4 regions of the Streptomyces sp. NPDC102279 genome follow, and region 1 is predicted to be linked to each of the others. Evidence: riboswitches for the same ligand, from Rfam matches in the RefSeq annotation. Region 1 holds a riboswitch; each other region holds the start of a gene.
The links. A riboswitch is a leader RNA that binds a small molecule or an ion and turns the genes downstream of it on or off. The one in region 1 is predicted to bind cobalamin.
Positions count from the first base shown of each region.

Region 1 (3,204 bases):
GAGATCCGGCTGCGCACCTCGCCCGGTGACTACATCTTCGTGCCCCCGTTCGTGCCGCACCGCGAGGAGAACCCGGACCCGGCGGACGAGGCCGTCGTCGTCATCGCCCGCAGCACGCAGGAGGCGATCGTGGTCAACCTGCCGGAGCTGTACGTGCTGCGCACCGAGGAAGAGGCCTGACAGGAGGCGTCCGCCGTACCGGACCGTTCGTCCGCGCGCCCCTGCGCGGCCCGGTCCGGTGCCGACGGCGCTGAAGCGCCACCGCATGGCCGGGTTCGCCATGCCTGACGACGAGGGCGACCTGACCGGTGTGCCCCGCAAGGAGGGCTACGAGAAGGTGAAGTGGCTTTCCCAGGACCAGCTTTCCGAGGACCGGCTTACCAAGGAAAAGCGTCCTCGCCGCCCGCGCCGACCTCGTGTTCGCCGGCTGGAACTAGGGCTTCCGTGAGGACGACGGCTTCACCCCGGCGCCTTGAAGAAGCTCGGCAACCCGCCTACGTCCTCACCGAGTCCTGCCGCAACGGCCGTTCAGATTCCGCCCGCGGCATCGACCTGCGGACGGCGCAGGCACGCTGAACACCGGGCGTCCGGCCGTCGCCCGCCGGGTGTCCGCCGCCTGCGTGAGCGACCGGGGTACCCGGTCTCCGATGACGCCCCGCACCCGCTCGAAGGAACCGACTCACCCGGCCGTCGCGGGCGCTGAGAAGATCGTCACCGAGCTGCGCTTTCCACCCGGCCCCGGAAGGAACGAACGAGATCATGCACGACATCGTGGCCCACGGCCCGACGGAGGTTCTCCGATGAACGGCACCGAGGAACACGCCGCCGAACCCTCCGTCCTGGTGCGCACCGAGGGACGGGCCGCCCACATCATCCTCAACCGGCCGAGGGCCCTGAACGCCCTGAACCACGAGATGGTGCACCTCGTCGACAGGGCCCTCACCGCCTGGGAGCACGATCCGTCGGTCGAGACCGTCGTCATCACCGGCGCCGGAGACCGGGGCCTGTGCGCGGGCGGGGACATCCGCGTCGTCCACGACGACGCACGCGACGGGGACGGCACCGCGTCCGCCGCGTTCTGGCGCGACGAGTACCACCTCAACGCCCGCATCGCCCGCTTCCCCAAGCCGTACGTGGCCGTGATGGACGGCATCGTCATGGGCGGCGGCGTCGGCGTCTCCGCGCACGGCAGCGTCCGGATCGTCACCGAGCGCTCGCGGATCGCCATGCCGGAGACCGGTATCGGCTTCGTCCCCGACGTCGGAGGCACCCACCTGCTCGCCCACGCCCCGGGCGAGCTGGGCACCCATCTCGCCCTGACCGGCACGTCGGTCACCGCCGGCGACGCCCTGCTGTGCGGCCTCGCCGACCACTTCGTCCCGTCGGCCGCCCTCCCCGCGTTCCTCGCCGAGCTGGCGGACCGGCCCGTACGGGAGGTCCTGGCCCGTCACACGCGGCAGCCGCCCCACGCCCCGCTGACGGACTGCCGCGAGTGGATCGACACCTGCTACCCGGCCGACACCGTGGAGGAGATCCTCCGGCGGCTGGACGCCTTCGGGGATCCCGCGGCCAAGGAGGCGGCGGAGACACTGCTCAGTCGATCGCCCACCGCGCTGAAAGTCACCCTGGCCTCGCTGCGCCGGGTCCGTCGATCGGGCCCACTGGAAAACGTCCTGAACCAGGAGTACCGCGTCTCGTGCGCGTTCCTGACCGCTCCCGACCTGGTGGAGGGCGTCCGGGCACAGATCATCGACAAGGACCGCGACCCGCGCTGGACCCCGGCCACCCTCGCCGAGGTGACCGACGCGGACGTCGAGCGCTTCTTCGCCCCGCTCGGCGAACGCGAACTCGGGCTCGTGGTAACCGGTATCGCCACGGAGGCGGGCGGAGCGGGCGCGTGACGGCTTCAGCCGAACGCCGGGGCCGGGTGAGCCGTTCACCCACCGCCCCCGCCGACCGGCCACCTGGTGCGAGAGGAAGATCACGCCAGGTGGGGCGGTCTTGGCCATGTACTCGCCACGCGGTACGGTCGGTCAGATATCGATGACGTCAGGACGGAAGCCGGTGGGAAATCCGGCACGGTCGCGCCACTGTGAACGAGACGCTCCAGCACGCTGGACGCCTCGCAAGTCAGACCCGTAGGCGTCATCCAGTGCACCACCGAGATGGGACGCGAACTCCCGAGGAGGTCCTGCCATGGCGCAGACCGTCGCCCAGCCGACAGCCACCACCCCCGTAGTACCCGCCAAGTTGCCGCTGAAGGCGATTGCTCCCTGGGCGGTCTTCTTCGGCATCCTGATGCTGGTCCTGCTCTACTTCGTCGGCGCTGAACAGGGCGCCACCGCCGTCGTCTCGGGCGAGAACGTCCACGAGTGGGTGCACGACGCCCGCCACCTGCTCGGCTTCCCCTGCCACTGACGCGAGGGACAGAGCACACTCATGAACTCCGCAACGGTAAGAAACCTGCTCGTGCGCGGCATGCTCGCCGGCCTCGCGGCCGGCGTGCTCGCGCTGGTGGTCGCCTACTTCCTCGGTGAACCGAGCGTCGACAGCGCCATCGGCTTCGAGGAGGCGCACGCACACGCCCACGAGCACGAGGTCGAACTCGTCTCCCGCAGCCTGCAGTCCACCGCCGGCCTGGCCACCGGTGTCCTGCTCTACGGCATCGCCTTCGGCGGCATCGCCGCGCTCGCCTACTGCTTCGCCCTCGGCCGCGTGGGCCGGTTCGGAGCACGCGCGACCGCTCTCCTGCTGTCGGGCAGCGCACTGCTGGCCGTCTACGTCGTGCCCTTCCTGAAGTACCCGGCCAACCCGCCGTCGGTCGGCGACCCCGACACCATCGGCAAGCGGACGACCCTGTACTTCCTGATGATGGTCCTCAGCGTGCTGCTGGCCGTCGCCGCCACCATCCTCGGCAAACGGCTCGCTCCGAGGACCGGCACCTGGTACGCGACCGTCGTCGCGGTGGCCGCCTTCGCCGTCGTGATCGGCCTGGCCTACGAGTTCCTGCCCGTGATCAACGAGGTCCCCAACGATTTCCCGGCCACCCTGTTGTGGCGGTTCCGGCTCTCGGCCCTGGCCATCCAGACCGCTCTGTGGGGCGGATTCGGCCTGGTCTTCGGTGAGTTGGCCGAGCGCCTGCTGAACCCGAAACCCGCAGCCGTCGGTTCGGGGCGGTCGGTCCCGGCCGCGAGCTGAGACCCC
Region 1 is NZ_JBIWLU010000001.1:612,643-615,846, reverse strand. Features, by position in the region: gene ACIRQH_RS02580 (cupin domain-containing protein) at 1-180, shown strand, start outside; gene ACIRQH_RS02575 (hypothetical protein) at 266-448, shown strand; gene ACIRQH_RS02570 (enoyl-CoA hydratase/isomerase family protein) at 801-1,901, shown strand; cobalamin riboswitch at 2,010-2,156, shown strand; gene ACIRQH_RS02565 (CbtB-domain containing protein) at 2,197-2,418, shown strand; gene ACIRQH_RS02560 (CbtA family protein) at 2,440-3,198, shown strand.

Region 2 (3,204 bases), on a different contig from region 1:
TGACCAGGATCTCTTCCACGGGTCCCCGGCCGGTCTCGACCGACTCGCGCGCGGCTAGCGACCCGTCCTGGAGCCCGACATTCCGCCTCCGTTCGAACCCCGACATCTCCCCCGGAGACAAGCGGAACGCGGATTCGCCGTTCGGGACACCACAAAGCCCGACCCAGTTCACCTTCCGTTCATCCAGGTTGCTTACGGTCCACCTGCCACTGACGTCCAACAGAAGCCTGGGTAAATGGAACACATCACGCTCCTCCTCGGAATCGTGATCGTTACCGCTCTCGTGTTCGATTTCACGAACGGTTTCCACGACACCGCCAACGCGATGGCCACCACCATCTCGACCGGCGCACTCAAGCCCAAGGTCGCGGTGGCCATGTCCGCCGTGCTGAACCTTGTCGGCGCCTTCCTCTCGGTGGAGGTCGCCAACACGATCTCCAAAGGCCTCGTCGACGAGTCCGGCATCCAGCCCGAAGTGATCTTCGCCGCCCTGGTGGGCGCGATCCTCTGGAACCTGGTGACGTGGCTCATCGGACTCCCGTCCAGTTCTTCGCACGCCCTCATGGGTGGCCTGGTCGGCGCCACCATCGCCTCGGCCGGCACCGGCGCGGTGCACGGGGACGTCCTGGTCGGCAAGGTGCTCATACCCGCCGTCGCGGCCCCGATCGTGGCCGGTCTGGCCGCGATGCTGGCCACCCGGCTGTCGTACAAGCTCAGCAGCAACGCCGGTGGCAAGGCCACCGAGAAGGGGTACCGCGCCGGCCAGATAGCCTCCGCGGGCCTGGTCTCGCTGGCCCACGGCACCAACGACGCGCAGAAGACGATGGGCATCATCACCCTGGCGCTGGTCGCCGGTGGCGCCGTCGCCCCCGACTCCGACCCGCCGGTCTGGGTCATCCTCTCCGCCGGTCTCGCGATCGCGCTCGGCACCTACTGGGGCGGCTGGCGCATCATCCGCACCATGGGCAAGGGCCTGACCGACCTCCAGCCGCAGCAGGGCTTCGCCGCCCAGACCAGCGCCGCGACGGTCATCCTCGCCTCCGCACACATCGGCTTCTCCCTCTCCACCACCCACGCCGTCTCCGGCTCCGTGATGGGTGCGGGCCTCGGCCGCAAGGGCGGTGTGGTCCGCTGGTCCACCGCCACCCGGATGTTCGTCGCCTGGGCGCTCACCCTGCCCGCCGCCGCATTGGTCGGCGCGCTCGCCGAGTGGGTCACCGGCTTCGGCGCCTGGGGCACCACGCTCGTCGCCGTCTTCCTGGTCGCCTCCAGCCTCGCGATCTGGCGCCGCTCGCGCCGCGAGGTCATCGACCACACCAACGTGAACGCCGAGGAGCCCGCCGGCGTGGTCACCACGGCCATCGCCGCCGTCACCCCGCCCCCGGCCGGCACCGTGACCGACGAACTCACGGCCACCATCCCCGCACCCGCCGAGCCCACGGCGAACCCGTCGGCGCCGTCGCGCGTGGCCTGAGAACCGAAGGAAGAAACAGCATGCACATCGACTGGTCAGCCCTCGGGTCCGTCTTCGGGGTCAGTCTCGGAGCCACCGTCGTCCTCGTCGGCCTCTTCACCCTCGGCGTCGCCGGACTCTCCAAGAAGGAGTCGGGCCAGGGCGGTTCCGCCGTCGCGGCGGCCACCGGCGCCTACGTCTGCTTCGCGGCCTGCGCCGCGGCGGTGGCGTACGGCATCTCACTGATCATGAGCAAGTAACCCGGCACGAACGGCCCCGAACGGGCCGTTCTCGGGCAGCACTTCACCTGGGGTGCGGGACGGATCTCCGTCCCGCACCCCAGTGCTGTGTGGGGCTTCGCACACTCTCCCTCCGCAGGTCAACAGCAAGTTGACGGCCGTTCTCACCCCGTGGTGGACTGCCGGAGCCAAGTACGGCGGCATGAGAGGAAGCCGGTGCGAATCCGGCGCGGTCCCGCCACTGTCATCGGGGAGGAAACTCCCCGGGAGCCAGGAACTCTCGCCGCCGGTCTCGTCGAACCAGGGCGTGGACACCCTGAGTGAGGACATATCGCCATGCGCGGCTGCCTGTTGCCGGTCCTGACGTCCGTGAGAGTTCTGCCGCACCCCACGGCGGGCTGACCCCGTGCGGGCCGATCGCGTCTTCGCGTACGGTGCCGCCGCCGGCCTCCTCGGCGACCTGCTGCTCGGCGATCCCCGCCGGGCCCATCCGGTCGCCGCGTTCGGCCGGGCTGCCGGGGCCGTCGAGCGAACCCTGTGGCGTGACCACCGCGGGTGGGGCGCGCTGCACACAGCCGTGTGCGTGGGCGGTGCCACCGGCCTCGCCGCGCTCGCCGGCCGTTCCCTGCGTTCCTCGGGCGCCGCGTCCGTCGCCCTGACCGCCGCCGCCACCTGGGCCGTCGTCGGGGGGACCTCACTCGGCCGTGAGGCACGGGCGATCGGCGGCGCGCTCGCGGCCGGGGACATCGACGTCGCGCGGGAGCGGCTGCCGCATCTGTGCGGGCGCGACCCGCAGGCGCTGGACGCCGACGGTGTCGCGCGGGCCGTCGTCGAGTCGGTCGCCGAGAACACCTCCGACGCGGTGGTCGGCGCTCTGGTCTGGGGTGCCGCCGCCGGTGTGCCCGGACTGGTCGCCTTCCGCGCCGTCAACACGCTCGACGCGATGGTCGGGCACCGGTCCCCCAAGTACCGCCGCTACGGCTGGGCTTCAGCACGGCTCGACGACGTCGCCGGCTGGCCCGGAGCCCGGCTGACCGCCGCCCTCGCGACCGTGGCCGGGCCCGACCCGCGGGGCGCCGCTCGGGCCTGGCGGGCCGACGCGCGCAGGCATCCGAGTCCCAACGCCGGTCCGGTGGAGGCCTCCTTCGCCGGCGCGCTCGGCGTGCGGCTGGGCGGGACCCTCTCGTACGGGGGCCGGGTCGAGCACCGGCCCGTGCTGAACGACACCGGGCGCCCCGTCCGGGTCGCCGACATCGAACGGGCCGTACGGCTCTCCCGTCGCGTCGGCTGGCTGGCCCTCGGCGTGAGTGCGGCCGGACGCGTACTGCTGACCAGGAAGGGACGTACGGCATGAGCGGCGGACTGCTGATCGCCGGAACCACCTCCGACGCGGGCAAGAGCGTCGTGACCGCCGGGATCTGCCGGTGGCTGGTGCGCCAGGGCGTGAAGGTCGCGCCGTTCAAGGCGCAGAACATGTCCCTGAACTCGTTCGTCACGCGGGAGGGCGCCGAG
Region 2 is NZ_JBIWLU010000021.1:3,147-6,350, forward strand. Features, by position in the region: gene ACIRQH_RS38315 (lysozyme) at 1-58, shown strand, start outside; gene ACIRQH_RS38320 (inorganic phosphate transporter) at 236-1,474, shown strand; gene ACIRQH_RS38325 (hypothetical protein) at 1,495-1,713, shown strand; cobalamin riboswitch at 1,851-1,995, shown strand; gene ACIRQH_RS38330 (cobalamin biosynthesis protein) at 2,099-3,046, shown strand; gene ACIRQH_RS38335 (cobyric acid synthase) at 3,043-3,204, shown strand, end outside.
Region 2: another riboswitch for cobalamin. It lies ahead of ACIRQH_RS38330 (cobalamin biosynthesis protein); the one in region 1 lies ahead of ACIRQH_RS02565 (CbtB-domain containing protein).

Region 3 (3,204 bases), on a different contig from region 1:
GTTCAGCGACTGCGCCTGGTCCAGGAACGGGGTCCGTGCGGCGGCCATGTCGATCAGGCCTCGCTGCGGGATCTCCCACGCCGTGCGGTACAGGTCGCGCACGTCCTGCGGCACCCAGGTGAAGCCCTGCACCGAGCCGCTGGACTCGCGCAGCGCCTCACGGGTCTGCGCGTCCCACACGCCGAGCTTCTTCAGCTCGGCCACCAGGTAGGAGTTGACCTGGAGGAACTCGCCGGAGAGCGTCTCGCGCTTGAACAGGTTCGACACCTGCGGCTCGATGCACTCGTAGACGCCCGCGATGGACGCGATGGTGGCGGTCGGCGCGATGGCGAGGAGCAGCGAGTTGCGCATGCCGACCTCGGCGATCCGCTGCCGCAGGGCCGCCCAGCGCTCCGGCCAGTTCAGCTCGACGTCGAAGTGGTCCGGGTGCAGGACACCGCGGGCGGTACGGGTCTTCTCCCAGGCGGGGAGCGGGCCGCTGCGCTCGGCGAGGTCGGTGGAGGCCTCGTAGGCGGCGAGCATGATGCGCTCGGCGATCCGGGTGGACAGGGCGCGCGCCTGCGGCGAGTCGAAGGGCATCCGCAGCTTGAAGAAGACGTCCTGCAGGCCCATCGCGCCCAGACCGACCGGGCGCCAGCGGGAGTTGGAGCGCCCCGCCTGCTCGGTCGGGTAGAAGTTGATGTCGACGACACGGTCGAGGAAGGTGACCGCGGTGCGGACGGTCTCGTCGAGCCGCTCCCAGTCGATGTCGTCACCGACGACGAACGCGCCGAGGTTGACCGAGCCCAGGTTGCAGACCGCGGTCTCCCCGTCGTCCGTGACCTCCAGGATCTCGGTGCAGAGGTTGGAGGAGTGGACGGTGTGGCCGGGCTCCGCCGTCTGGTTGGCGGTGCGGTTGGCGGCGTCCTTGAAGGTCATCCAGCCGTTGCCGGTCTGCGCGAGGGTGCGCATCATGCGGCCGTACAGGTCACGGGCCGCGATGGTCTTCTTCGCGAGGCCCGCCTCCTCGGCCTTGCGGTAGGCGGCGTCGAACGCGTCGCCCCACAGGTCGACCAGCTCGGGCACGTCCGAGGGGGAGAAGAGCGACCAGACGCCGTCCTCGTTCACCCGGCGCATGAACTCGTCCGGGATCCAGTGGGCGAGGTTCAGGTTGTGCGTACGCCGGGCGTCCTCACCGGTGTTGTCGCGCAGCTCCAGGAACTCCTCGATGTCGGAGTGCCAGGTCTCCAGGTACACCGCGGCCGCGCCCTTGCGCCGGCCGCCCTGGTTCACCGCGGCGACCGAGGCGTCGAGGGTCTTGAGGAACGGGACGATGCCGTTGGAGTGCCCGTTGGTGCCGCGGATCAGCGAACCGCGCGACCGGATGCGGGAGTACGACAGGCCGATGCCGCCGGCGTGCTTCGACAGCCGTGCCACCTGGTGGTAGCGGTCGTAGATGGAGTCCAGCTCGTCCAGCGGGGAGTCGAGGAGGTAGCAGGACGACATCTGGGGGTGCCGCGTACCGGAGTTGAAGAGCGTGGGGGAGGACGGGAGGTAGTCGAGCCGGCTCATGAGCCTGTAGAGCGCGGAGACTTCGTCGACGGCGTGGGCCGTGTCGCCCTCGGCGAGACCGGAGGCGACCCGCAGCATGAAGTGCTGGGGCGTCTCGACGACCTTGCGGGTGATGGGGTGGCGGAGCAGGTAACGGCTGTGCAGCGTCCGCAGGCCGAAGTAGCCGAAGCGGTCGTCGCCTTCCGTGTCGATCAGCGCGTCGAGCCGTGCGGTGTGCAGCCGGACGAACTCGGCGGTGCGGTCGGCGACCAGGCCCTCACGGTGGCCGACGGCGACGGACTCGGAGAAGGTCGTGACGCCCTGGGACGCGGCCTCCGCGGCGATGCTGATGGTGAGCAGACGCGCGGCGAGCCGGGAGTAGACCGGGTCCTCGGAGATGAGACCGGCGGCCGCCTCGGTGGCCAGTTCGCGCAGCTCGGCCTCGTCGGCGCGGGCGGACCGGCCACGCAGTGCCGCGGCGGCGACCCTGCCGGGGTCGGCGTCGGTGAGGTCGGCGGTGAGGTCGGTCAGGGTCCGCAGCAGCGCGGCTCCGGGACCGTCGGTCTCCACCGGGGCCTGGTGCGCGGTGATTGAAGCCGGATCTGCTGGCGCGATGGTCACGTGGGGCTCTCCCTCGCTCGGCACGGGGCCTGTCGGGGAGCACGGGGGCACACGGAAGCGCTTCTGGGCAGCCAGCGCACCGCGTCCACCGGCCCATTCCGCGAGGCCCGGACGTCGTCGGCACCCGGGCCGGGTGGCCGGGGCGCGCTGTCCGCAGGTCCTCGGACTGAGACCTGTGCGGGCACGTCCAATACACGAACACGCACAAGTACACCGTTGCGGGACAGTTCCGGATTCGCACCGGATTCCCCTGCGACGACAGCGAGCATGAGCATACATCTTGTGCCGGGCTCAGGGAGCACCACCACATGTTGTGTCGTGTCGGTGCCGGAGAGCGCTACGGAGCGTGCCGGAGGGTCAACTCGTAGGTGAGCGGCCGGATGTCGTCGGGCTCCGGATCACGCCGTCCGCGCCGCCGCCCACGCCGTCGTCCTCGACGGCCGTGCGCCCGGGGGGCGTCGGCCGGCTTCCCGAGCCCACGCGGGCGGTTGCGCCGGACGGACACGGCGACGGGCCGCCGGATGTCCTCTCCGGCGGCCCGTGCCAGTGCGTCGCTTGCCCGCCCCGTTCCCGGGGTGGCGTGTCCTAGTGGCTCGCGCCCGCCGTGGCCGGCGGAAGCTTCGTCGTCACGCCGGGCTCGCCCGCGTCGACCGTGTAGTCCTCGGGAGACGTCTCGTCGATGCCGTCCGGCGCCTTGAGCGCCCGCAGGACGAAGGTGAGGACGACGGAGACGACCACGTTCATGACGAACGCCGTGAGGCCGATGTAGCCGATCTCCCCGATGCCGGGGATCTCCTTCGAACTGCCGCCGAAGTGCTTCTGCGTCGGCGAGGCCACCCCGTACGCGGCGAGCGTCCCGTAGACCATGCCGACCGCCCAGCCGCCCAGCAGCGCCCAGCGGTGGAACCAGCGTGTGAACAGGCCGCCGACCAGCGCGGGGAAGGTCTGCAGGATCCAGATGCCGCCCAGCAGCTGGAAGTTGATCGCGACGGTCTTGTCCATCGTCAGGACGAAGACCAGCGCGCCCACCTTCACCAGCAGCGAGACGATCTT
Region 3 is NZ_JBIWLU010000010.1:81,549-84,752, forward strand. Features, by position in the region: gene ACIRQH_RS25620 (ribonucleoside-diphosphate reductase subunit alpha) at 1-2,151, opposite strand, end outside; cobalamin riboswitch at 2,286-2,433, opposite strand; gene mctP (monocarboxylate uptake permease MctP) at 2,737-3,204, opposite strand, start outside.
Region 3: another riboswitch for cobalamin. It lies ahead of ACIRQH_RS25620 (ribonucleoside-diphosphate reductase subunit alpha); the one in region 1 lies ahead of ACIRQH_RS02565 (CbtB-domain containing protein).

Region 4 (3,204 bases), on a different contig from region 1:
CAGCGCGGGCTCGTCGACCTGGATCACCGAAGTACCGGCCGCCTCCAGGTCGTTCACCTCGTCGCGCAGGGCGAGAGCGACCTGCCGGGCGGTGTCGCCGAGCGGCTGGTCGTCGCGGACGAAGGACCAGGCGAGCATGGTGACCGGCCCGGTCAGCATGCCCTTGACGGGCCGGTCGGTGAGGGACTGGGCGTACGTCGTCCAGCGCACCGTCATCGGCTCCGGCCGGGAGATGTCGCCGGCCAGGACCGGCGGACGCACGTACCGGGTGCCGTACGACTGGACCCAGCCGTGCCGCGTGGCGAGGTAGCCGGTGAGCTGCTCGGCGAAGTACTGGACCATGTCGTTGCGTTCGGGCTCGCCGTGCACGAGGACGTCGAGACCGGCCTTCTCCTGGAAGGCGATTACCTCCCCGATCTCTGTCCTGATGCGCTGCTCGTACCCGGCGACGTCGGTGCGTCCGGCACGCAGGTCGGCCCGTGCGGCACGCAGTTCGGCGGTCTGCGGGAAGGAGCCGATCGTGGTGGTCGGCAGCAGCGGGAGGCCGAGGTGGGCGCGCTGGGCGGCGGCCCGCTCGGCGTAGGGCCGCGAGCGGCGGGCGTCGCTGTCGGTCACGGCGGTGGCGCGGGCGCGCACGGCCGGGTCATGGGTGAGCGCCGAGCCCGACCGGGCGGCGAGATCGGCCCGGTTGGCGGCGAGTTCGCCGGTGATGGTGTCCGTGCCGTGCGACAGCCCCTTGGCGAGCGTCACGATCTCGGCGGTCTTCTGGCGGGCGAAGGCGAGCCAGCGCAGGACCTGCGGTTCGATGTCGCGCTCGACGGCGGCGTCCAGCGGCACGTGCAGCAGCGAGCAGGACGCGGACACGTCGACCTGACCGGCCAGACCCAGCAGGGTGCCCAGTGTGGCGAGGGACTTCTCCAGGTCGTTGGCCCAGATGTTGCGGCCGTCGACGACACCGGCGACGAGCCGTTTGCCCTGCAGACCGCCGACGGCCGCGAGCGCGTCCAGGTTGGCGGCGGCCGCGTCGGTGAAGTCGAGGGCGAGTCCGTCCACCGGGGCCTTGGCGAGAACGGGCAGAGCCTCCCCGAGCCGGTCGAAGTACGACGCGACGAGCAGCTTGGGACGGTCGGTGGGAGTGCCGAGGACGCGGTAGGCGCGCTCGGCGGCGTTCAGTTCGGCGTTCGTGCGGTCCTGGACGAGAGCCGGTTCGTCGAGCTGGACCCACTGGGCACCCGCGGCGCGCAGGTCGGCGAGCACCTCGGTGTAGACCGGCAGCAGCCGGTCGAGGAGGGTCAGCGGGTCGAAGTCCGCGGACACACCGGGGGCGGGCTTGGCCAGGAGGAGATAGGTGACGGGGCCGACCAGGACCGGACGGGCCGACAGGCCGAGCGCCAGGGCCTCCTTGAGTTCGGCGACCTGCTTGGAGGAGTCGGCGGTGAAGACGGTGTCCGGGCCCAACTCGGGGACGAGATAGTGGTAGTTCGTGTCGAACCACTTGGTCATCTCCAGCGGCGCCACGTCCTGGGTACCGCGGGCCATGGCGAAGAAGCCGTCGAGGGCGTCGGCGGCGACGGCGTCCCGGTGGCGCTCGGGGACGGCGCCGACCATGACGCTGGTGTCAAGGACGTGGTCGTAGTACGAGAAATCGCCGGTCGGCACGTCGTCGATGCCGGCCTCGGCCAGCTGCCGCCAGGTGGACCTGCGCAGTTCGGCGGCGGTGGCGCGGAGGGCGTCGGCGCTGACGCGGCCCTTCCAGTAGCCCTCGATCGCCTTCTTCAGTTCCCGGTTCGGACCCTGGCGGGGGTAGCCGTACACGGTGGCCCGTGCTGCCGCGGCTGCGGTCTTGGCTGTCACGGAAATCTCCTTCGCGAGATGTCTCCTTGGATCCCGATGGGACACGTGAGCGCGAAGGGTGACGCACCGGGCGGGAGGAGGTGGCGCGCCGGAGCGCGGAGGTCCTGCCAGGTATGTACGCCGACCCGCCCACGAGGTCACCGGGATGTCCGCGCGCGATGGGTCGCGCACGGGCAGCGGGCAGGTCTTCGGACTCGCGGGCACGCCCTCCGGACGGAGGTCACCTACTGGCCGTCGCTTCCCAGACCCGGCCGGGCCCAGTGCGTATGACGGCGGTCGTTCCCGCTCACCGCTGCGGGGCAGTCCCGGATTCTCACCGGGTTCCCTCTTACGACGCATCCCGTCTGGCGGACGGGGCGAACCAGCTGCGGACGTCAGCCTATGCGGACGAGCACCGTGCTGGGGACAACGCCCACATCCCGGACCGTCGTTCGAGAGGTCCGGGCGTGTATCGGCGCACGTCACCCGGCACACGGAGGGCGGCCGACGGCCCGGGTGACACGCGGCCGGATTCCCTCGTCGGGCGCCGGCTTCAGGCGGAGGGGCCGGGGAAGCCCCGGGTGCCGCCGAAGGCGAGCTTCGCGAACCGTTCGCCGATACGCCGGTGGGTCGCGGCGTCCGGGTGGAGCGCGTCGGGCAGCGGCAGCTCGGCGGCGTCCGTCTGCCCGTACAGCTCCCGCCCGTCGAGGTAGTACAGGTTCGGGTCCTCGGCGGCCCGCTGTTCCACGATCCCGGCGAGTTCGGCACGGATGATCGTGAGCGTCAGTTTCCCGCTCGCGCGCTCGGCCGGGTCGCCGGCGGCGCGGAACCGCAGGCGTCCGCTGCTGAGCGCCGCGAGGTCCGGGAGGCTCGGGCCGGGAGTGTCCTCGTGGATGGGGCACAGGATCGGGGAGACGACGAGCAGCGGTGCGGTGGGATGACCTTCGCGGACGGTGTCCAGGAAGCCGTGCACGGCGGGAGTGAAGGCCCGCAGCCGCATCAGGTCGGTGTTGACGACGTTGATGCCCAGCTTGACGCTGATGAGGTCGGCGGGGGTGTCGCGCAGGGTGCGGGCGGTGAACGGGTCCAGCAGAGCGCTGCCGGCCAGTCCCAGGTTGATCAGCTCCACCCCGGCCAGCGAGGCGGCCAGCGCGGGCCAGGTGGTGCTGGGACTCGCCGCGTCGGAGCCCTGACTGATCGAACTGCCGTGGTGCAGCCACACCTTGCGGCCCCGGTCCGGTGCGGGCTCCACGGGGGCGTCGGTGCGCAGGGCCACGAGTTCCGCGCTCTCGTTGTGCGGCAGCCAGATCTCGACGTCCTTCGTCCCGGTGGGCAGATCCGTGAAACGGACGGTGCCGACCGGGCCGGGCG
Region 4 is NZ_JBIWLU010000004.1:27,768-30,971, forward strand. Features, by position in the region: gene metE (5-methyltetrahydropteroyltriglutamate--homocysteine S-methyltransferase) at 1-1,854, opposite strand, end outside; cobalamin riboswitch at 2,016-2,235, opposite strand; gene ACIRQH_RS09950 (GDSL-type esterase/lipase family protein) at 2,387-3,204, opposite strand, start outside.
Region 4: another riboswitch for cobalamin. It lies ahead of metE (5-methyltetrahydropteroyltriglutamate--homocysteine S-methyltransferase); the one in region 1 lies ahead of ACIRQH_RS02565 (CbtB-domain containing protein).